One region of the Bacillus sp. 179-C3.3 HS genome, then DNA from elsewhere that is predicted to be linked to it. Evidence: riboswitches for the same ligand, from Rfam matches in the RefSeq annotation. Region 1 holds a riboswitch; the other holds the start of a gene.
What was found. A riboswitch is a leader RNA that binds a small molecule or an ion and turns the genes downstream of it on or off. The one in region 1 is predicted to bind lysine.
Positions count from the first base shown of each region.

Region 1 (10,824 bases):
GTGTAATCTTGAAAATCGTCAATCCCTCTTACAAACATATTATAGTGCTCCGTCATCACACGATTGACACCCTTTAGCGCATCAACGAAGAAGCTTGAGGATGTACCTTCCGTTAAGCTCGTAAAAAATAGCCCAATCGTAAATGATTTTTGTGACACAAGGCCTCTGGCATGAACATTCGGAGAATAATTCAGTTGCTTTGCAATCGACAAGATTTTCTGTCTTGTTTTCTCTTTAATAAAAGGACTATTATTTAAAGCCCTTGATACCGTGGTATGAGAGACATTTGCCAATTTTGCTATATCTTTAATTGTGACTGTCATGCTAATTCCGCCTCTTATGATTTTTTACCATCATCTTACCATAAAAACGTTTTCATTTTTTGTCTTTTTCTTCAAGTGTTGATCCTTTTCTGGTTTTGTTGGCCTGCTCGCTCAAATTGAAAGTACTGTTTGGCATTTTCATAACTAATCCCTTTGACAATGTCCCCTAACAAGGAAAGGTCATTTGGCACTTCACCTTTTTCGACCCACTCTCCTATGATGTCACAAAGCAATCTTCTAAAATACTCATGTCTCGTATACGATAGAAAACTCCGTGAATCCGTCAGCATGCCAATGAAGCGACTAATTAATCCGATACTTGATAGGGCCATCATCTGTTCTGTCATTCCCTGCTTCGTATCATTGAACCACCAAGCAGTCCCATGCTGGATTTTCCCTGGCGTTGTTCCATCTTGAAAGCTACCAGCCAATGTCGAAATCACTACGTTATCTCTTGGATTTAAGGAATAGAGAATCGTTTTCGTTAATGCATGTTCTCTCTCTAATTGATCCATGATTCGGCATAGCGGTTTCGCAATATCCTCATCATTCATCGCATCATATCCTGTATCCGGTCCAAGCCGCTCAAGCATTTTTGAATTGTTATTTCTAAGCGCATTGATATGAAGCTGCATCGCCCAATCACGCTCACAATATGCACGACATAATGCAATAAACGTATGTGTCTTAAATTTGATGCTCTCTTCTTTTGTTAACCGTTGATTCGATAACCTTTTATCAAAAATGATCTCCACTTCTTCTTCAGTCGTTTCTTCATACACCATCTCATTGATTGCGTGATCTGAAATCAAACATCCTTGTTCATGGAAAAAATCAATTCGCTTATGAAGTGCTTTCAAAAAATCCTCGTATGAATGGATGGGGGTCGCGGATACCTCTGCTAGCTGATGCACATAATCTATAAACAAATCAGCCGTAATATCAAGAGCCTTATCAGGACGAAATCCTGGCAACACTTGCACAGAAAAGCCTTCTTCACGCAACTTTTGGTGATAGGATAACGAATCAATCGGATCGTCTGTTGTCACAACTGTTTCAACATTGGATTTCAAGATAAAGTCTCTCGCACCAAAGCCCTCTCCCTGCAGTTTTTCATTCACTTTCTGCCATATGATGTCTGCGTTTGCTTCATTCAAAAGTTCATAAACACCGAAATATCGCCTCAGCTCTAAATGCGTCCAATGATAGAGAGGATTTCCTATGGTCATTGGGACGGTTTTCGCCCAGGCTAAAAATTTCTCTTGATCTGATGCATCGCCTGTTACGTGCGTTTCGGGAATGCCATTTGCTCTCATGGCACGCCATTTGTAATGATCGCCGTAAAGCCATGCTTCGGTGATATTTTGAAATGTTTTATTTTCATATATCTCCTTCGGACTCAAATGACAGTGGTAATCAATGATTGGCAGGTCTTTAGCAAACTGATGATATAACTTCTCCGCCGTTTCGCTGTTTAATAAAAACTGATCATCTAAAAAAGCTTTCATCAAACTCCCCCATCTCCCAATATATTAAATACATATTGTTCACGTTAACAATTTTATTGTAATCGTTTACATTGTCAATTTCAATCCGAAAACAGAAAAAAGCGACTTCCTTTTAAAAAGAAAATCGCTTTTTCACTATTTTACAGGGGGTGATTTTTTAAGGATAATCGAAATAGTTGTTCCTACATCCATTTCACTTTCGACTTGAATATCACCGTCATGCAACAAGACGAGTTCTTTTGCAATAGCAAGACCTAGCCCCGTTCCATTCGTTGGATCATTCGTATTTGTTCCTCTATAATAACGATTAAACAGATGATCCACCGTTTCTTGTGCCATTCCGCAGCCATTGTCTTTCAATTCGATCTGAACTTCTTCATTCGTTTCAGATAAAATCGTAGAAATATGTGTCCCTTTTTGATTATGCTTCACGGCATTTGCGAGCAAGTTCTCAATCACTCTTCTAAACCAAGCTTTATCAATTTCAAAGGTAACGCCATTCGTTTCGTCTACAAAGGATGAAGGATGATCTTCAGAAAATGAACTTCTTGCAAACTCGTCCATAATTGATGCTAAAAATGCTCCAAGATCGATAGGCTTTCGGTTAATTGGTAATGCACCATTTTTCAAGCGATAAGTGAGATTTAGATCCTCTATTAAGGTCGACATATATTCAGACTTCTCACGAATCACTTGTCCCATCTCCATGACTTCTTCCTTCGACCATTGATATTGATCCGATTCGAGCATGAGGCCATACCCATAGATCGTACTAAGTGGGGTTTTCAAATCATGTGACAAACCTGCAATCCATTCTTCTCTTGTCGTTTGAATCTTTTTGCGGTTTACCTCATTTTCTTTTAACGTATGAGTGAGCTGATCCATTGTTTTTAGGATATCCTCAAACAATCGGTATTCCCGTTTAATACGTCCCTTTTTATTTTTGCTAACTGGAATCCCTTTTCTATTTGTTGGCTCCTGCAATTTATTTCTTGATAAAAAAATCAACCAACGAATAATATGATAGATTGGTAGTCCGTAGCGATACGAATACCATAATGTCATCACAATAATGACTGCAAGTGCAAGTCCGGCAATGATCGTCGTACTATATTGATTCAAAGCTTCTGTCTCAAGATAATAAAGTTCATCTGGACTGTACACTTTATTGGGCACTGATACGATGATATATCGATTCTGATTTACTTTGATATAGGATAAGTCATTTTTAAATTCCCAAGGCTTTGATTGGTACTTCAGCAATTCAATATCTGTTACGTTGCTTTTCAACATATTTTTTGAACGAATGCCTGTTAAATATTTACCTTCTTCATTAAATAAATGAACCGATCCATTCATTCTTTTTAAGAATGCTTTTGTTTGCTCTGAATATTGAGATAGCGCAGCAAGATCTTTCTCGTGTTGTTTTAAATAGTTGGCGACCTTCGTGCTGTTCGTCTTAAACCCATAGAGCACGATATAGCTTTCATGGTCCATTTCAATTGGCCAATAGTACATCTTATAATCTTTAAACTGCCCTGTTTCAAAGATCTTAATCATTTCATCCTTTTGATAGGAAGTTGGAATACTTTGCGGCAAATGATAGCTATAGGCACTTTGTTTCTTTGAATCGATGACTTGTAGCCAACCGTCGCGCCTTTTGACTGCCTGTTTGAGCTGATCATCTGCTTCCATTTCTCCATCCTCATTAAAGTAAAGCCAGCTCATGAGGGTATCTTCATTCGCCTTTGTTAAACCGGTTTCGGTCATATTTTCGAAGGATTTCTTAATAGATACATTTTCAGAGAATGTATCTCCGATCAACAGGATGGCAATGACAATAAACATTTGTCCGACAAAGTGAAAGAAAAGTCTTATTCGTAAATTCATAAATTAATTGAGAACCTTCGCAGGATGCGGAATAAATTTATATCCCATGCCACGGATGGTCACAATATATTCAGGATGACTTGGGTCTAATTCTATCTTTTCTCTCAGCTTTCGAATATGGACCATGACAGTGTTGTTATCACCATATGATGGGACTCCCCAAACTTTCTCATAGATTTGATCTTTTGAAAGTACAACATTTGGATGATCACAAAAATACTTCAGCAAGGACAACAGCTGCGCTGAGCAGGCGGTCACCTCTCCTCTTACTTTCAATTCTGCTGCGTGCGGATAATAAGAGAAATGGGCATACTCATATTGGTTATGTGTCACTCCGTGTTCCTCTTGTATCGAAATATATGTTCGATTTAAGTGAGCCTTAATTCTAGCCACGAGCTCTAATGGGTTGAATGGCTTCGTGATATAATCATCTGCTCCTTGTGCAAAGCCTGTCAATTTATCTACATCAGACGTTCTTGCAGTTAAAAAGAAAATAGGCGCCTTCGTATATTTTCTCATTTCAGGAAGCACGTCAAAACCAGATTGACCGGGCATCATCACATCTAGAAGTAAAAGGTGGATATCTTCGTTTTTCACAATATCTAATGCTTCATCTGCATTGTAAGCTTTATAAATATGTTGAAAACCTTCTTTTTTCAGTACGCGTTCAACCATTTTTACAATTGCTTCTTCGTCGTCTGCAATCAATATTTTTGCTGTTTCCACGCATCTCTTTCCTTTCTAGCTTGATCTCTAACCGTATATTACCATTGTCCAAAGTAAAAAAGTACCTCTTTTCTGCATAAAAGCGAAAAAATATCAACTAAAAAGTATATAACTTACTAAATCTCTGAAAAAACAAAAAAACCCGGAGTTGCCCCCCGAGTTACTTGTACAGTTTTTTATCCATTCACAGCTTCTAGCTTTCTTTCCTCGTTGATTAAATCATATGTTAAACAGATCGGTTTGTTGGTTCTTGGATCAAGGACGATTTCTGCATCGATGTGAAATACTTGACGAAGCACTTCTTTTGTCATGACTTCATGTGGCGTCCCATCTTTGATCACTTTGCCTTGATTGAGCGCAATCATATAATGCGAGAATCGGGCTGCATGATTTAGATCATGGATGACCATCAGTACTGTACGTCCTTGTTCACGATTTAAACGCTCTAACAACTGAAGAATCTCAAGCTGGTGGGCGAGATCTAAATATGTTGTTGGTTCGTCTAGTAGTAGCAATTCTGTCTCTTGAGCGAGTGCCATAGCAATCCATACCCGTTGACGTTGTCCACCAGAGAGGGCTTCAATTGGTCGATCATGAAATGCGATCATGCCTGTTTCCTCTAGCGCCCACCTAATGATACGTTTATCTTCATTTGATAAACGACCAAATCCGGTTTGATGCGGGAAACGACCATAGGACACAAGTTCATAGACAGTCAGTCCACTTGGTGCCTCTGGTGTTTGTGGCAAGATCGCCATTTGTTTTGAGATCTCTTTGGTTGGCGTTTGATGAATGGCTTTCCCATTTAGATATACGACGCCTTGATGAGATTTCATGATGCGGGACATTGTTTTGAGAATGGTTGATTTCCCGCAGCCATTTGGCCCAATTAATGTAGTGACTTTGCCTTTTGGGATGCTGATATTTAAATCGTCTACAATGAGACGATCATGATAGCCGATGCTTAGCTTTTCAGTTTCGAGCGATTTCATATGTTATTCTCTCCTTCCTCATGCGTTCGTTTTCATTAATAAATAAATGAAGTAAGGTGCACCTAAAGCAGAGACGACAAGCCCGACTGGCACTTCTGACGGTGCAAGTATGACACGTCCAATGGTATCCGCTAGTAACAAGAGCAATGCGCCAATCATTGCAGAGGCAGGAATCATTCCTTGATGCCTCGGTCCGACAAGCTTTCTTGCTAGATGCGGTGCAGCTAATCCTAAGAACGTAATGCTTCCTGCAACAGCCACGCTCACACCAGCCAGTGCAACAGCAATCAGCATGAGAAAGCTTCTCTCTTTATGAACCGAAATCCCTAAACCATAGGACAACTGATCACCTAAATTCATAATATTTAAGTAACGAGCCCTGCCAACCGCTAACACTAGGAAAATGAGCATCCACGGCATGACGGATAAGACATAAGTCCAGCTCGAACCCCAAATGCTTCCTGATAGCCAAACAATGGCTTGGCTAAAATCGTTTGGGTTCATTTTTAATTGAATCACAACAATCGCTGCTGAAAACGCAGCATTTATCCCAATTCCGGTCAAGATCAATCGAACAGGTGTAATCCCTTTTTTCCACGCTATCACATAGATCAGACATGCAGCAAGCGCTGCACCTGCGAAAGCGAATAACGGCAATACAAAGATCGTGAAATCACCCAGATTTGACACAGAACCTTGAAAGGCAAAAATAAACAACACAACGGCAAATCCCGCTCCTGCATTCACACCGAGGATGCCAGGATCAGCTAAACCGTTTTGAGACACTCCTTGCCAAATGGCACCTGATACAGCGATGGAAGCGCCAACGAGTAAGGCGATGACCATTCTTGGAAGTCTAAATTCAAACAACACCAGTTCATCCATTTCACTTCCAAATCCAAAAAACGTCTTCAATGTATTCAAAGGAGAAATACGAATTTCTCCAGTGTTTAAACTGATTAAGAACACAACCACAATCGCAATAGAGATGATGAGCATGGTTCGTCTATATTTCTTTTTCTTTGCCTGCTGCGCCAATTCCATTAAAGACCGCTCCTTTCACGTCTAGCTAAATATAAGAAGAAAGGAACACCGATGATCGCTGTAATCGCTCCGACTGGCGTTTCAAATGGCGCATTGACAAGCCTTGCCGCAATGTCTGCATAAATGAGCAAAACAGCTCCTAAAATGGCTGTGCATGGAATGATCCATCTATAATCGACACCGACGAGAAAACGAGTGACGTGAGGAATGACAAGCCCGATAAATCCAATGGAGCCTGCCACTGAAACAGCAGCACCTGTTAACAAGATCACAACCAATATCCCAAGCACCTTCACCGTTTTCGTATATTGCCCAAGTCCTTTTGCCAGTTCATCACCTAAGCTAAGTACGGTGATTGACCGGGACAGGATCATGGCGATGATCAGCCCGACAATCGCCACTGGAATGATCATGTGAATCTTCTCCCAATTCACACCTGCTACACCGCCAGCGTACCAGAAACTCATGTCCTGCGCGACGTCAAACCGAATGGCAATCGCTGTAGAAATGGAGGTCAATAGAGCACCAACAGCCGTACCAGCTAGGGCTAGTTTCACTGGGGTTAGACCACCTTTTGAAAGCGTACCGACACCAAAGACAATCGAAGCGCCAAGTGCCGCACCAACAAATGACCATATAATGATTGAAAAAGAAGATTGACCTGGGAAGAATGCGAACGCAATGGCTATAGCAAATGCAGAACCATTTGTGACACCCATTATTTCAGGAGATGCAAGTGCGTTCCTTGTCATCCCTTGCATGATCGCCCCAGATACGGCCAAAAATGCACCGACAAGTGCTGCTGCCACCGTACGTGGCAACCTTAATTCTCTAATAATCTGATGAGAAGTTTCTTGTTTATTGAAATGAAAAATCGCTTCCCACACCGTGTGTAAATGGATATTGGCCGCTCCTAAAGAAACGGATAAAAAAAGACCCATTGCTAAAGCGATTATACCTATTATCATAACAGCTACTGTTCCAAAGGGCTTCGTGACAATTTCTACTGCCTCATCTTTGGCAACCGGCTGACGATTCGAATGTGAGCCCAAATCCTATTCTTCCTTTCGTTCAATATCCCCCTTAATGGTGATAATGATTCTCAATATCGAAGTATAGTATATCACTTTCTTCTCTTTTTGAAATCACTGTTATGATATTTTTAATAAAAAACTAGGAGTTTTTTATTATTTTCTTCTTCAAACAAAATAGTCGCTGTTTTTGTATTCACAACGTGTTACAATAATCAATGATAATCATTCTCAATGATCGCATTGTGAATCATGATATAAAAAAAACGTTTCTCCAGTATTGGAGAAACGCCCGCGTTTAAACCGTTCCCTTCGCAAATCCTTTGGACATGAGTGGATATAGCAAAATGCCCACTAAAAACAAGCCAATTCCGAGAGCGAATGTATCGAAATCTGCTGTTCCTGAGATAATCACCCAAACGGAATATCCCATGGCAATGAGTGCGATGATCCCATCTCGCGTTCGATTCCCTTTTTGCATCTCATACGTATCACCTTGCATGATCACCTTAAAGCTGTAGATGGACGACACGATGTAAGGAATGAGATATGCAAGTGTCGCTGATGTTGTTAAAAAAGTAAAGGCTTCATTGATCGTCCGAGACATGACTGAAAAAATGAACAGCTGGGACATCAAATTCGTGATCGTCAAAGCGAAAACAGGGCTTCCTTTTTTATTTGTTTTTGCGAATACCGCTGGGAAATCACCAGCTTTCGCCGCTTGATAAGGTACTTCTGAACCAAGTAAAATCCAGCCAAGCATTGAGCCAAATAGACAAATGATAGCAAGAAGTGCCATAACAATTCCACCAGCAGGTCCAATAATCAGTTGCAGGACATCGACAAATGGCTTATCTGAGCCTTGCAATTGATCGTGCGGTAGAACGCCCATTGTAATGAGTGTGATGATCATATAGATCGAAAGGGCGATTAAAAGACCTGTAATTGTTGCGCGTTTTACATCTCGCTGTGAAGATGCTCTACCTGACAGGATGACCGCAGATTCTATCCCTACAAACGCCCATAACGTAGAGATCGCTGCGTGGTGGATTTGACCTCCGAGTCCAAGCATACCCTCATTTGTTGAAGCGACTGGGAAGTAATAATGTTCAAATAATGCCGTTTGAAATGCAAATAATCCAGCCACGATAAAAAGGACGAATCCAAGCACCTTAGAAAATGTTGTCACAAAGTTTAATTTACTCGCTGCACTTAAGCTAGTAATTAAAATCGTATGGGTTCCCCATAGTAAAATGGTACATACAATGAAAGTAATCAGTTGCCCAAGGGTAATGGTTTCTTTCCCAAAGGTGAAAATCTCCGTCGTCACCGTTAAAATAGGGAAAAAAGTCGTTAAGTATCCAGCAAGACTCGTAATAATGGCTACATTACTGATCCAGCTTGCCACCCAGTATCCCCATACCATCGTAAAACCAGCCACTTTTCCTTTCTTCGGATCTTTAAAAAGCGCTCTAGCGTAGCTTTGTGGTCCAGCTGTCAGCTGCGGTTTATGCATGGACAAATGTCCAAACACTAGCGCAATCATCAGCACACCACCGCCAGTGACAAGCCATGCCATTGTCACACCTAAAGGACTTGCATGCTGTGCAAGCGTACTCGGGAGCATAAAGATGCCTGACCCTACCATATTTCCAACGACAAAAGCCGTTAATAACCAAAAACCCCATTTTTTCGTCTGTTCCATTTCCGTACCTCCGTATTATTCTCTTTGGACCAGACCCGGCAGTATCTTTTTTGATATATTTGCGAAGCAATGACTTGCATTCTTTATGTTCATTCAGGGCCTTTTCTTCATATGATGCCCCATCTTCTTCAGTCAGAACATAAAAAAAAGCCTGAACAACAGTCCATGCTTTTCAAAACATACACCTGATCTCCGGATAGCCCTCCACGCTTCTAAGACGTGGCAGTCCTGCATTTATTCAATGCAGACCCAGCATAAAGAAAGTTGGAGCCTTCTTTACACTTCGGCGCTGATGCCTTTTTCTCATGATCATCGATTCCATCTCTCCCATAAGTGACTCATCATCCGCGCAACCTCTACCTCACTGAGACATAGCGTGAGGATTTCTATTCATTTTTACTACACGAAGGTTATCAAACATTCTCATTTCTGTCAAAGGGAAAAACATAGAAAGAAGGACAGAGTTACATGTCTCTGCCCTTCTTTCATTATTGTTGATTGTTTTTCTTCTTTTGTACAGCGTCCTGTAGCGGATCGCCTGCAAGTTCTTTACTTGCTTCTTCTAACAGCTGATCTACTTGCTGATGTTCTTTTTCACTTTTCGCTTTTTTCCCTTTTTGGAACAATGACATCATGGCTCCCCCCTTCTCAAAAAATACGAATGCCTCTTTAATGTGTGCGACAGGCTTTCGTATTATTCAATTGGATTGGGCTTCATCATCGGTAAAGGTTTTTCTCATTTTATGCAAATAATCAAGAAATGTCTTGATGTCTTCCTCTGTGAAGTCGGCCATCATATCCTGAATCACCTTACCAAATTGACGTGTATGTTTTTCATAAACAGCCAATCCCTTTTCAGTCGCTTCTAATCGGACAAGTGAATGATTCTCTTTATCCCTTTCTCTCTGAATAAACCCCTGCTCACATAATTTATTGAGGGCAATCGAGGCTGCACCTGGATTTAAAGAAAGCTTTTGTTTCAGCTCCTCAACATGTGATACTTCTCCTTGGATCAAAATAGAGAGGGCATAAATTTGTGGCGGCGTGATGTCTTTTTCTAACTCAAGTAACTTACGGTTTAATTTACGGCTGACTTCATAATGTACTAGAACAATTTCTTTTAACATGTCTGCATTATTCATCCGAATCGCATCCCTTATCGTTAGTGTCGACTTGACTTCTCTCTTATTATAGAATGTTTTTCCAATCCGCCAACTATTTTACCCTTTTTTTCTTTCAATTCGCCTTGCCCAATGTATAGACGCTTGATATAGTGATTACTTGGACGAAAAAAAGAACAGGAGTACGCATCATGACAGGAAAAACACATATCATGGGCGGAATAGCCGCCTCCACAGCCGTCGCCTCCTACTATGGATTCGATCCAGTCACCATGACTGCCGCTGGATCAGTCGGTTCCCTTATCCCAGATCTTTGTCATACGAAAAGCAAAATAGGAAGGAAATTCCCCCTGCTTTCAACATTGATTAGCAGCATGTTCGGGCATCGGACCTTTACACACAGTTTATTGTTCCTACTGATCATTTATTGGATTGCGACAACATACATTCCAAATGATAGCTTTAGTACCGGTTTGCTTGTTGG
Region 1 is NZ_JBFEFT010000017.1:26,991-37,814, reverse strand. Features, by position in the region: gene AB1K80_RS11650 (LacI family DNA-binding transcriptional regulator) at 1-323, opposite strand, end outside; gene uxaC (glucuronate isomerase) at 395-1,831, opposite strand; gene AB1K80_RS11640 (sensor histidine kinase) at 1,967-3,721, opposite strand; gene AB1K80_RS11635 (response regulator transcription factor) at 3,725-4,447, opposite strand; gene AB1K80_RS11630 (ABC transporter ATP-binding protein) at 4,624-5,439, opposite strand; gene AB1K80_RS11625 (FecCD family ABC transporter permease) at 5,458-6,483, opposite strand; gene AB1K80_RS11620 (FecCD family ABC transporter permease) at 6,483-7,535, opposite strand; gene AB1K80_RS11615 (amino acid permease) at 7,813-9,219, opposite strand; lysine riboswitch at 9,409-9,586, opposite strand; gene sspJ (small acid-soluble spore protein SspJ) at 9,708-9,854, opposite strand; gene AB1K80_RS11605 (MarR family winged helix-turn-helix transcriptional regulator) at 9,918-10,361, opposite strand; gene AB1K80_RS11600 (metal-dependent hydrolase) at 10,532-10,824, shown strand, end outside.

Region 2 (10,824 bases), on a different contig from region 1:
ACACATTGCTTTTACTGGCGGCTGGTTTGCTAAGAAATCTCCGCCATAGACTGTGTCATCAAAATGCTCATAAGGTGAATCTCCTTCACCTTTTGTATTAACCGCTCCGTTAATGCCACCCTGTGCACACACAGAATGCGAACGTTTCACAGGTACGATTGAAAATAGTTTAACAGCTGTTCCCGCTTCTGCTGCTTTGATGGTTGCCATGAGACCAGCTAATCCGCCTCCGACAACGATGATGCTAGAATTACTCATTGTAGCCCCTCTCCCTCTTCTACTAATCTATTTCCTCTTAAACAAAAGCGAAAATTGCTCTTAGCCCTACATATGAAAGCGCTATAAATATACCTAATGTCACATATGTGGAAATTCGTTGTGAGCGTGGTGAAACTGTAATTCCCCAGCTGACAGCAAATGACCACAAGCCATTAGCAAAGTGGAAAATAGTAGATAAAACGCCGACAATATAGAAACCTAGCATAAATGGAGAACTTAAAATATTCGCCATCATGTCATAGTTTACTTCTGCTCCAAGCTGAGCTTGAATTCTTGTTTCCCATACATGCCAAGACACAAAAATCAATGTGATGATACCAGTAACCCTTTGCAGCCTGAACAACCAGTTTCTTAAATAACTGAAACGAGATGTGTTATTTTGCGCTGTAAAGGCAATGTACACCCCATAAACAGCATGATAAATCAGTGGTAAGAAAATCACGAACAGCTCGAGTGCATATCTGAATGGAAGCTGTTCCATAAAGTGTGCAGCTTTGTTAAACGCCTCTGGTCCATTTGTCGCAAAGTGGTTAACGACTAAGTGCTGAACTAAAAATAGACCGACCGGAATGACGCCAAGCAAAGAATGCAATCTCCGATAAAAAAATTCTTTGTTCCCCGACATTACTTTACCCCCTAGTAAGAAAAGTGCAATTGCTTGAAAATTGTCTTACCCCCGCTTCTTTCAAATATAAGCACTTTATTCAAATTTATTGACAATTTCATTTTACTCCTATGTCAAAAAAGCGTCAAGAAACCGCGTACATAAATTAAAATTTTCCGAAATTTTAAACGTTTTAAATCAAAATTCGTTTTCTTACAATAAGAATTTCTGAACCTTCTATGGAAAACGCTGTTATCATATGCCCACATGAGCTATAATAAATTGTTGAAAGAGGGGAGCCGTACAATGAATAAATTCGAATCTAACTTAGAACAGCTAAAAGAAATAGAAGTCAATGGTTTTGCCTACGAGCTGATACGCGAAGTTCTGCTGCCTGACATTCTTGGTCAAGATCATTCATCTATGATGTATTTTGCGGGTAAGTTACTTGCTCGTAAATTTCCTCTAGAGTCATGGGAGAAAATCCCCGAATTTTTCCATGATGCCGGATGGGGAACTCTCACGATGGTCCATACTAAAAAACAGGAAATTGAGTTTGAGCTCGAAGGTCCACTCGTATCGAATCGACTCACTTATCAAAAAGAGCCATGCTTTCAAATGGAAGCAGGTTTTATCGCTGAACAGATTCAGCTTCTAAATGAACATATTGCTGAATCTTACGAACAAGTCAAAAAGCGTGCGGATAAAGTCATCTTAACTGTGAAATGGGATTTAAGAGACCCTAGCTAACAGGTTCTTATAAAGGGCGAGGATGACCTTCAGTCACGCCTTTTTGGCATACCTCTCTATCATAGCATAATTGAGTAGGGGTAAACCGATACAAAAAGCATCCCTTGCTCCAGGTGCTCTTGATACACCATAAAAACAGGTGCATTCTCCGCGTGAGATGCACCTGTTTTTCTTCTTTTAAGAGTGAGTAGCTGCACTTACTTTCGATAATTCAAAGGCATCATGAAGTGCTTCGACCGCTTTTACCATATCATCACGGCCTACAACTGTTGATACTTTAATTTCAGATGTACTCACCATTTTCACTTGGATGTCTTTTTCAGCTAAAACAGCGAACATTTCAGCAGCAACACCTGGGTTGGAGACCATACCAGAGCCAACGATGGATACTTTGGCTAATTTGTTTTCTGTCTCAATTTGTTCATAGCCAAGCGCCCCTTTATATTCTTCTAACACTTCCACTGTTTTAGACAAATCGTCCGTTTTGACAGAGAACGAGATCGATGTTTGATTGGTGCTTGTGACGGACTGAATGATGATATCGACATTGATATTTTGCTTAGCAAGCGTCGTAAAAATCGTCGATAAGGTCGTCAAACCACTTGAAAGGCCGCACACTGTCACACGTGTTATTTGATCTTCAAATGCAATACCTCTTACGACTAAATTTTGTTCCATGGATGATTCCTCCTCAATTAACGTACCAGCTTCATATTCAATACTAGATCGAACTTCTAACGGAATTTGATAATTTTTCGCAAACTCGACCGCCCTTGGATGCAAGACACCTGCTCCTAAGTTCGCTAGTTCCAGCATCTCATCGTATGAAATGCCTTCCAGCTTGCGTGCTGTGGACACATAACGGGGATCGGTTGTAAACACGCCCGGTACGTCTGTGTAAATATCACATTTATCAGCTTTCAATGCAGCAGCGATAGCGACTGCCGTCGTGTCAGAACCACCCCGACCTAGCGTTGTAATATGTAGATCATCTGCAATCCCTTGGAAACCTGCCACCACAACAATTTTCCCTGCGCTTAATTGTTCCTTTATTCTCGACTCATCAATGTCCACGATTCTCGCATTTCCATGCACTTTCTCCGTTTTCACTCCAGCCTGCCAGCCTGTAAAGGAAATCGCATCATATCCCTTTGCTTGTAGTGCCATTGTTAATAAGGAAATGGTCACTTGCTCCCCAGTCGTAAGCAGCATATCCATTTCTCTTTTGCTTGGTTCATCGGTTAGTTCTTTGGCTAGGTCAACAAGAACATCGGTTGATTTACCCATGGCGGATACCACCACGACCACATCATGTCCTGCCTTGCGTTCATTGATGACTCTCTCTGCCACATGACGAATTTTTTCTGTTGTGCCTACTGATGTTCCGCCGAATTTTTGTACTATAAGTCCCATGTCTATCACCCTTTTCAAAAGTTCACGTGTGAGAGAAGAGGCAAGATATGTTCCTAGAGACTGTTTTCTCACTGCAAATAAAAAAAGCAATGAGAGAACGAATCTCCCATTGCTTTGAAATCAACATCTAAAGATGCAAAAACAATGAGATAGCTCTCCAAGAAACAGATTCTTGACAGCCCTACATTTATTCAATGTACAGCCAGCAAATAAAATGAGTGGATTTTATTCACTTCGGCGACGCTCCCCTTTCCGCCCTCTTCATAGATCCCATCGATCTCTGAAGGCGTACTATTGAAGTTCGCACCTCTATCTTCAACAAACAACACGTTCATGATTAAATTAGTCACATCTTATCAGACTTTCAGAAAAAGTACAATCTATTTTTTCAATACCTCTACTAACCGTTCAGCCGTTTGTTTCGGAATACCAGCTTCTTGGAAGTCTTGAACAGAGGCTTCTTTCATTTTTTTCACCGATCCAAAGTGCTTGAGCAGCTGTTTTTTTCGTTTTTCTCCGATGCCTGGAACATCATCTAAAATGGATTGGAATGCGTTTTTTCCGCGAAGCTGCCTGTGAAAGCTAATAGCAAATCGGTGGACTTCGTCTTGAATACGCTGCAATAAATAAAAGGCCTGACTGTTACGTTCAAGTGCCACGATTTCAAGTGTATCGCCCAGCATGAGATTCGATGTCCGGTGTTTTTCATCTTTCACAAGCCCTGCGACTGGCACAGACAGATTCAGCTCATTTTCAAGAACGTCTATTGCCGCGTTAATTTGTCCTTTTCCTCCGTCAATTAAAATTAAGTCTGGTAGCGGGAGCTGATCCTTTAGCACACGTGTGTAACGTCTTCTGATCACTTCACGCATTGATGCATAATCATCAGGTCCTGCGACTGTTTTAATTTTATATTTTCGATATTCTTTCTTATATGGCTTACCGTCTTGAAAGACAACCATGGCAGAAACCGGGTCTGCGCCCTGTATGTTCGAGTTGTCAAATGCCTCAATCCTGTAAGGCGTGTAGATATTCAGCGCCCCCCCAAGTTGATTCACCGCACCAATGGTTCGCTCTTCATCACGCTCAATGAGTGAAAACTTTTCCTTGAGGGCAATTTTGGCATTTTGATGTGCAAGCAAAAGCAAATCTTTTTTCTTGCCTTTTTTCGGCTGGTGAACGTTTGTCTCAAGCAATTGCTCAATCATCTCTTGATCCACACTATCTGGCACCAAGATTTCTTTCGGTAGAAAATGATTGTTTTTTGCATAAAATTGCCCCATAAATGTGAGAAACTCTTCCTCTGGATCTTGATACATCGGGAACAAACTCACATCCCGTTCAATCAATTTCCCCTGTCTGATGAAAAAGACTTGGACACACATCCAGCCCTTATCATAGGCATAGGCAAACACATCTCGATCCAATAAGTCACTCATTGTCATCTTCTGCTTTTCCATCGTTGAGTCAATATAGGCAATTTGATCTCTTAGTTCTTTTGCCCGTTCAAATTCTAATTGTTCGGCCGCTTCTTGCATTTTTTCGGTTAATTCTTTCTTGATTTGTTGATGACCACCATTTAAAAACCTTGTGATTTCGTCCACGAGCTGTTTATTCGTTTCTTCAGAGATGTCATACACGCATGGCGCGAGACATTGTCCAAGATGATAATAAAGGCAGACGCGGTCAGGAAGGGTTGCACATTTTCTCAGTGGATATAAGCGGTCGAGCAGCTTTTTTGTTTCTCTTGCTGCTTGTACGTTCGGATACGGACCAAAGTATTTTCCTTTATCCTTTTTTACATTGCGGGTCACGATCAGTTTTGGGTGACGTTCATTTGTGATTTTAATAAATGGGTACGTCTTGTCATCCTTGAGCATGACATTGTATTTTGGATCGTATTTCTTTATTAAATTCAGTTCTAATATGAGTGCCTCAATATTTGAAGACGTGACAATGTATTCAAAGTCTTCAATTTCACTGACGAGTCGCTGCGTTTTGGCATCATGTGACCCAGTGAAATAGGAACGCACCCTATTTTTTAAAACCTTTGCCTTCCCAACATAAATGACCGTATTTTGTCTATCTTTCATTAAGTAACAGCCTGGTTGATCAGGCAAGACTGACAGTTTTTCTTTGATCAATTTGTTCATCTATTCATCCGTCCTTGTTTTGCTCTTTCACTCCTTCTAGTGTATCACGAACGTTTGTTTTATACCATGTGAAAGAAAAGCGGCTCTCGTCTATACGAGAACCGCTTTTTAGGTACAAATCCGATGTTCATCGGTATGATTTAGAGATGTTTATTCACAAGTTCAGCAAGTGCTTCTTTTGGTTTGAAACCAACAGACGTCTCGACAACTTCTCCGTCTTTTAAAACAAGAAGAGTTGGGATGCTCATCACGCCATATTTACCAGCTGTTTCTTGGTTATCGTCTACATCAATTTTTACAATTTTCATTTTATCGCCCATTTCTTGATCAAGTTCTTCAAGAACTGGAGCAATCATTTTACAAGGTCCACACCATGGTGCCCAAAAGTCTGCAAGAACAACACCTTCTGCAGTTTCTTGTGAAAATGTTGCGTCAGTAGCTTTTACGATTGCCATTATTCATTCCTCCAATGTAAATTATGCTTTTTAGTATAGCATCTACTAATGCGACTTGCGAATGAAATGCTTACAAATCATTTTTTGATCAAATGTGCCAAAATTGAACGAGAACTTCGCACAAAAGATCTTTCGTCAACATCGGTCATCCCTCACTTTTTATCCCTTTATGGACTATGATGCCCCAACAATCATTTCATCAAACATATGGCACTGTTAGCATGACAACAGACATTGGTGGAAGCTGAACGGTCAATTCACCTTTTTGGACAGTGAATTGCTGAAATTCTGCCGGTTGCACAAGATGAGGTGCATCAAATGTGTTATGTGCATTCATACGGTCAGCTGTAAGCACCGTACCGGTCACATTCGTTTCTGTCCCTATACCGTCAACCGTCAGTGAAAGCGATGCTGTTTCATGTGGATGTAGATGACAAAAACTAATATGCATTTCGCTAGATGAACGTGAGGCGGAGACACTGACCTGCGGCATTTTTTCACCTCGTCTTTCGTATGGAGACGAGACAAAGTCCACCTCAAGGGCTTCTTCTTCTTGATGCACTTGAAACATGTGAAATACATGGTACGTCGGCGTTAAAATCATTTGATCATCCTTCGTTAACACCATGGCTTGCAAGACGTTTATCGTTTGGGCAATATTCGCCATATAAATTCTCTCGCAATGACGGTGGAAGATGTGGAAATGCAAGGCACACACAAGGGCATCTCTCAATGTATTTTGCTGATACAAAAACCCGGGATTTGTACCTGGTTCAGGATCATACCACGTTCCCCATTCATCAATGATCATTCCGATTCGCTTTTGTGGGTCATACTGATCCATTATGTCTCCATGTGCCTTGATTAACTGTTCCATCTCATATGCTTTTTTCAACGTGATAAACCATTCGTCCTCATTAAATTCAGTTGCAGACCCCTTTTTCTCCCATGTGCCAGGGACGGTATAATAATGCAAACTGAGTCCATCCATCCAAGGTGCGGCTCGCTCCATTAATACTTTTGTCCAATTCACGTCATTGGAATTTGCTCCACAGGCGATTTTGTAAATCTGGTTTCCAGCAAACTGTCGCACATACGTTTGATATCGTTTATATAAATCTGCATAGTATTCAGGGGTCATGTTTCCACCACAGCCCCAGCTTTCATTGCCCACTCCAACGTATTTTAATTTCCAAGGCTCCTTTTTGCCGTTTCGTATGCGCCAATCGGACATAGGGGTTCCCTTAGGAAATGTGATATATTCTATCCAGTCAGCCAATTCTTGAACAGAACCACTTCCAACATTCCCGCAAATATACGGTTCACATTCAAGCAACTCACACAATTTCATAAATTCATGCGTACCAAACGCATTTGATTCCACCGTACCTCCCCAATGCGTATTGACCATCGGTTTGCGTTCATTTAAATCCCCCACGCCATTTGCCCAGTGGTATTCATCCGCAAAACAGCCTCCCGGCCATCGAAGTACAGGGATATGTAATGCCTGAAGCGCCTTTAGCACATCGGTTCGAATGCCTTCTACATTTGGAATTTCCGAATCTTTTCCAACCCAAATCCCGTCATAAATTCCTCTTCCCAAATGTTCTTGAAAATGCCCATAAATATGTTTCGAAATACGCCCAATCACTTCATTGACCTTGATTGTTCCTTTCACTTACAATCGCTCCTTTTCATCCATGACATACAAAAAAACCCAGAATACCTAGGCATTCTGAGTCTATGAGCGTTACGAGTGGATATTCATCTTTTTTAGTTCTTCATTTAAAAGCGGTACGACTTCAAATAGATCCCCAACGATTCCATAGTCCGCAATTTTAAAGATGTCGGCTTCTGGATCTTTATTGATTGCCACGATCACTTTACTATTAGACATTCCAGCTAGATGCTGAATCGCCCCTGAAATTCCACACGCAATGTAAAGATCAGGTGTGACAACCTTACCGGTTTGACCAATTTGGAGCGCATAATCACAGTAGTCCGCATCACAGGCGCCCCGCGAAGCACCAACTGCTGCACCTAAGGTTTCGGCAAGTTCTTTCAATGGTTCAAAACCTTCCTTGCTCTTCACCCCTCGCCCTCCAGCGACGATGACCTTTGCTTCAGACAGGTCTACACCTTCTGATGTTTTTTTAATGACTTCTTTGACGATGGTTCGCAAATTCTGTATGTCCACAGAAACGGGTATAATGTCTCCGCCACGAGAGGCATCTCGCTCAAGCGGTGTGACGTTGTTCGGGCGGATTGTTGCCATCAGTAAGCGATCTGTCGAAATGACGTGTTCAAAGGCTTTTCCTGAATAAATTGGTCTTGTGAAGACGAGTTGCTCTCCGGTAACGCTTACATCAATTGCATCTGAAATCAAACCCGTTTGTGAGCGAGCTGCCATTTTCGGTGACAGGTCTTTCCCTATAGACGTATGACCAAAGAGTACTGCATCCGGCTCGACCTGATCGATAATGGCTTGAAGAGCCTGCGCGAAACCATCTGACGTGTAATATGAAAGATGCGGATGTTCCACAATCATGACATGATCTGCTCCATAGTAAAGCAGCTCGCTTGCTTGATCTTTGACGTCATCCCCTATCAAGACGCCAATTACCTCACCGCCATCTGCCATTTTTCGAGCGGCAGCAATCGCTTCAAATGTCACATTTCTTAATGTACCGTCACGACTTTCTCCAAGTACCACAACTTTTTTACTCATCTTCTCAAACTCCCCCTTGTTCTCGTGATATCGTAACGTCGATGTTAGATGACTTTGGCTTCATTTCTCAATAAATCGGTCAGCTCCTTGACCTGATCTTGAAGATCACCATTTAGCACCTTGCCACCTTCTTTTTTCTCCGGTAAGAAACGGTCAATTGTTTTGATTTTATACGGAACATCGTCTTCATCCAGATCTAAATCATCTAATTCTAATTCTTCTAAAGGCTTTTTCTTCGCCTTCATAATGCCTGGAAGAGATGGATAGCGTGGTTCATTTAGTCCTTGTTGCGCTGTGACAACAAGTGGAAGCTTAGTGGAAATGACTTCAACGTCTCCTTCAGCATCTCGTTCAATGGAAGCAGCGTCGCCTTCTATTTGAATACGCGTAATGGTCGTGACATATGGAAAGCCTAGTAATTCGGCAAGACGCGGAGCTACTTGTCCAGAGCCTCCGTCAATGGCGACATTTCCAGCCAAGATCAATGACGCATCTTTGTCCTTTAAATAGTGATATAAAATCGTGGAAGCTGAAAATTGATCCCATTCCTCTAAATCGTCCTCCACATTGATCAACACAGCTTGGTCACAACCCATCGCAAGCGCTGTTCTCAGCTGTTTCTCAGCATCCTCGTGACCAACTGTGACAACCGTCACTTCTCCCCCATGTTCATCTCGAAGCTGGATCGCTTCTTCAATTGCATACTCGTCATAAGGATTGATAATGAACTCCGCCCCATCTTCTTGAATAGCACCAGACTGAATAGAAATCTTTTCTTCCGTGTCAAACGTACGCTTCATCAAAACAAAAATATTCATTCATTTCTCCCCCTTGTGTCGTCGTACTGATTCGTTACTCCCCTTTAATTCGGTTTCCGCTTTTCAATAAAGGCTTGAATGCCTTCTTTGGCATCATTTGATTGGAATACCTCACCAAACCTTTTGGCTTCTAGCTTCATTCCACCATCATATGAGTAGACCTTTGCAGCATTCAATAGCTCTAGTACATACTCAAGCGATTTAGGGCTTTTTGTAGCAAATTTCGTCGCCAGTGTTTTGGCTTCTTTCAAAGCTTCTTCCTCTGTTTCCACAAGCTTTGAAACGAGACCACAAGCAAATGCTTCTTCCCCAGTAATCGGTTCAGCTGTTCCCATCATTTCAAGTGCTTTTGCCGCACCAACATAGCGGGGTAGCCTTTGGGTTCCACCGAATCCTGGAATAATGCCAAGAGTTAGTTCAGGGAGCCCAAGCTTTGCATCTTTTGTGGCAATTCGGATATCACAAGACATGGCGAGCTCAAGACCTCCACCTAAAGCAGCTCCGTGAATGGAAGCTATGACAGGCTTTGGACATTGTTCGATTCGTTCGAATACTTGCTGTCCGCGGTCTGCAAGAGCTGCATAATCCGACTCCTCCTGTAATGTCGTAAATTCCTTAATATCAGCACCTGCTGAAAAGAATCTACCTTCACCATGTATCACAATGGCTCGCACTTCATCATTTTGTTCAAGCTGTTCAAACATATCATGAAGCTCCATAAGTAATTGGGAGGATAGTGCGTTTGCAGGTGGATGTTGTATCGTGATAAGCGCTGTCTGTCCTTCATGATGTACACTCAGTATTTTTTCCATGTCAATCACCCTTTTTTAACTGATCTTTCAGTTTGATGGATACCATTTAAAAGAAGATCATGTACGTTTTCTGCAAGTGCAGCTAGGTCATACTTTTGATCATTCATCACCCATGTTGTGGCGGTTTCGTCTATCGTGCCAAATACCATTTGTCTCGCTAGGCGGACATCGAGATCTTGCTTGAATTCTCCTGTTTTCTTTCCTTCAGTTAAAATGGCATCGAGCATATTTAAATACCCTTTGAGCACCTCATTGATTCTCTGCCGCAGCTCAAGGTTCGATTGCCTTAGTTCAAGCTGTGTCACAAGCGCTAAATGATGATCTTGGGACAACAGCCGGAAATGCTCTTGGATGAGCAGGAGGAGCTTGTCTTTAGGAGACGGTTTCTGTTGAATTTCCGTTTCCATCCGTTCAATGAACTGTCCCATTTTTTCTTTAAACAAAGAGATCAGAATATCTTCTTTGTTTTTGAAATAAAGATAAATGGTTCCGTCCGCTACCCCTGCTTGCTTCGCAATCTTAGAAACTTGAGATTGATGATAGCCATTTTCAGCAATCACCACAACTGCTGCATCAATAATTTGCATGTACTTCGGTCTTTTCTGCTTCAATGTGCTTCGTTCCCTTCTGAATTGAATGAGCATTCATTCATAACTTTATGTTAAAAAGAAACGAGTCATTTGTCAAGTCATGTTCTTCTTTCTTTTCGATCTCTAGCATAACAAAGGAACTAGTGACAATTCAAATCATCCGGCCAGTGGTAGACCGGATGATGTACGGTTATTTCTCTGATCGATCGACCGTCAATTCTG
Region 2 is NZ_JBFEFT010000031.1:14,897-25,720, forward strand. Features, by position in the region: gene sdhA (succinate dehydrogenase flavoprotein subunit) at 1-258, opposite strand, end outside; gene AB1K80_RS15970 (succinate dehydrogenase cytochrome b558 subunit) at 296-904, opposite strand; gene AB1K80_RS15975 (YslB family protein) at 1,190-1,633, shown strand; gene AB1K80_RS15980 (aspartate kinase) at 1,811-3,046, opposite strand; lysine riboswitch at 3,189-3,366, opposite strand; gene uvrC (excinuclease ABC subunit UvrC) at 3,427-5,199, opposite strand; gene trxA (thioredoxin) at 5,340-5,654, opposite strand; gene AB1K80_RS15995 (alpha-N-arabinofuranosidase) at 5,854-7,332, opposite strand; gene AB1K80_RS16000 (electron transfer flavoprotein subunit alpha/FixB family protein) at 7,405-8,382, opposite strand; gene AB1K80_RS16005 (electron transfer flavoprotein subunit beta/FixA family protein) at 8,427-9,200, opposite strand; gene AB1K80_RS16010 (enoyl-CoA hydratase) at 9,245-10,012, opposite strand; gene AB1K80_RS16015 (TetR/AcrR family transcriptional regulator) at 10,018-10,623, opposite strand; gene AB1K80_RS16020 (AMP-binding protein) at 10,793-10,824, opposite strand, start outside.
Region 2: another riboswitch for lysine. It lies ahead of AB1K80_RS15980 (aspartate kinase); the one in region 1 lies ahead of AB1K80_RS11615 (amino acid permease).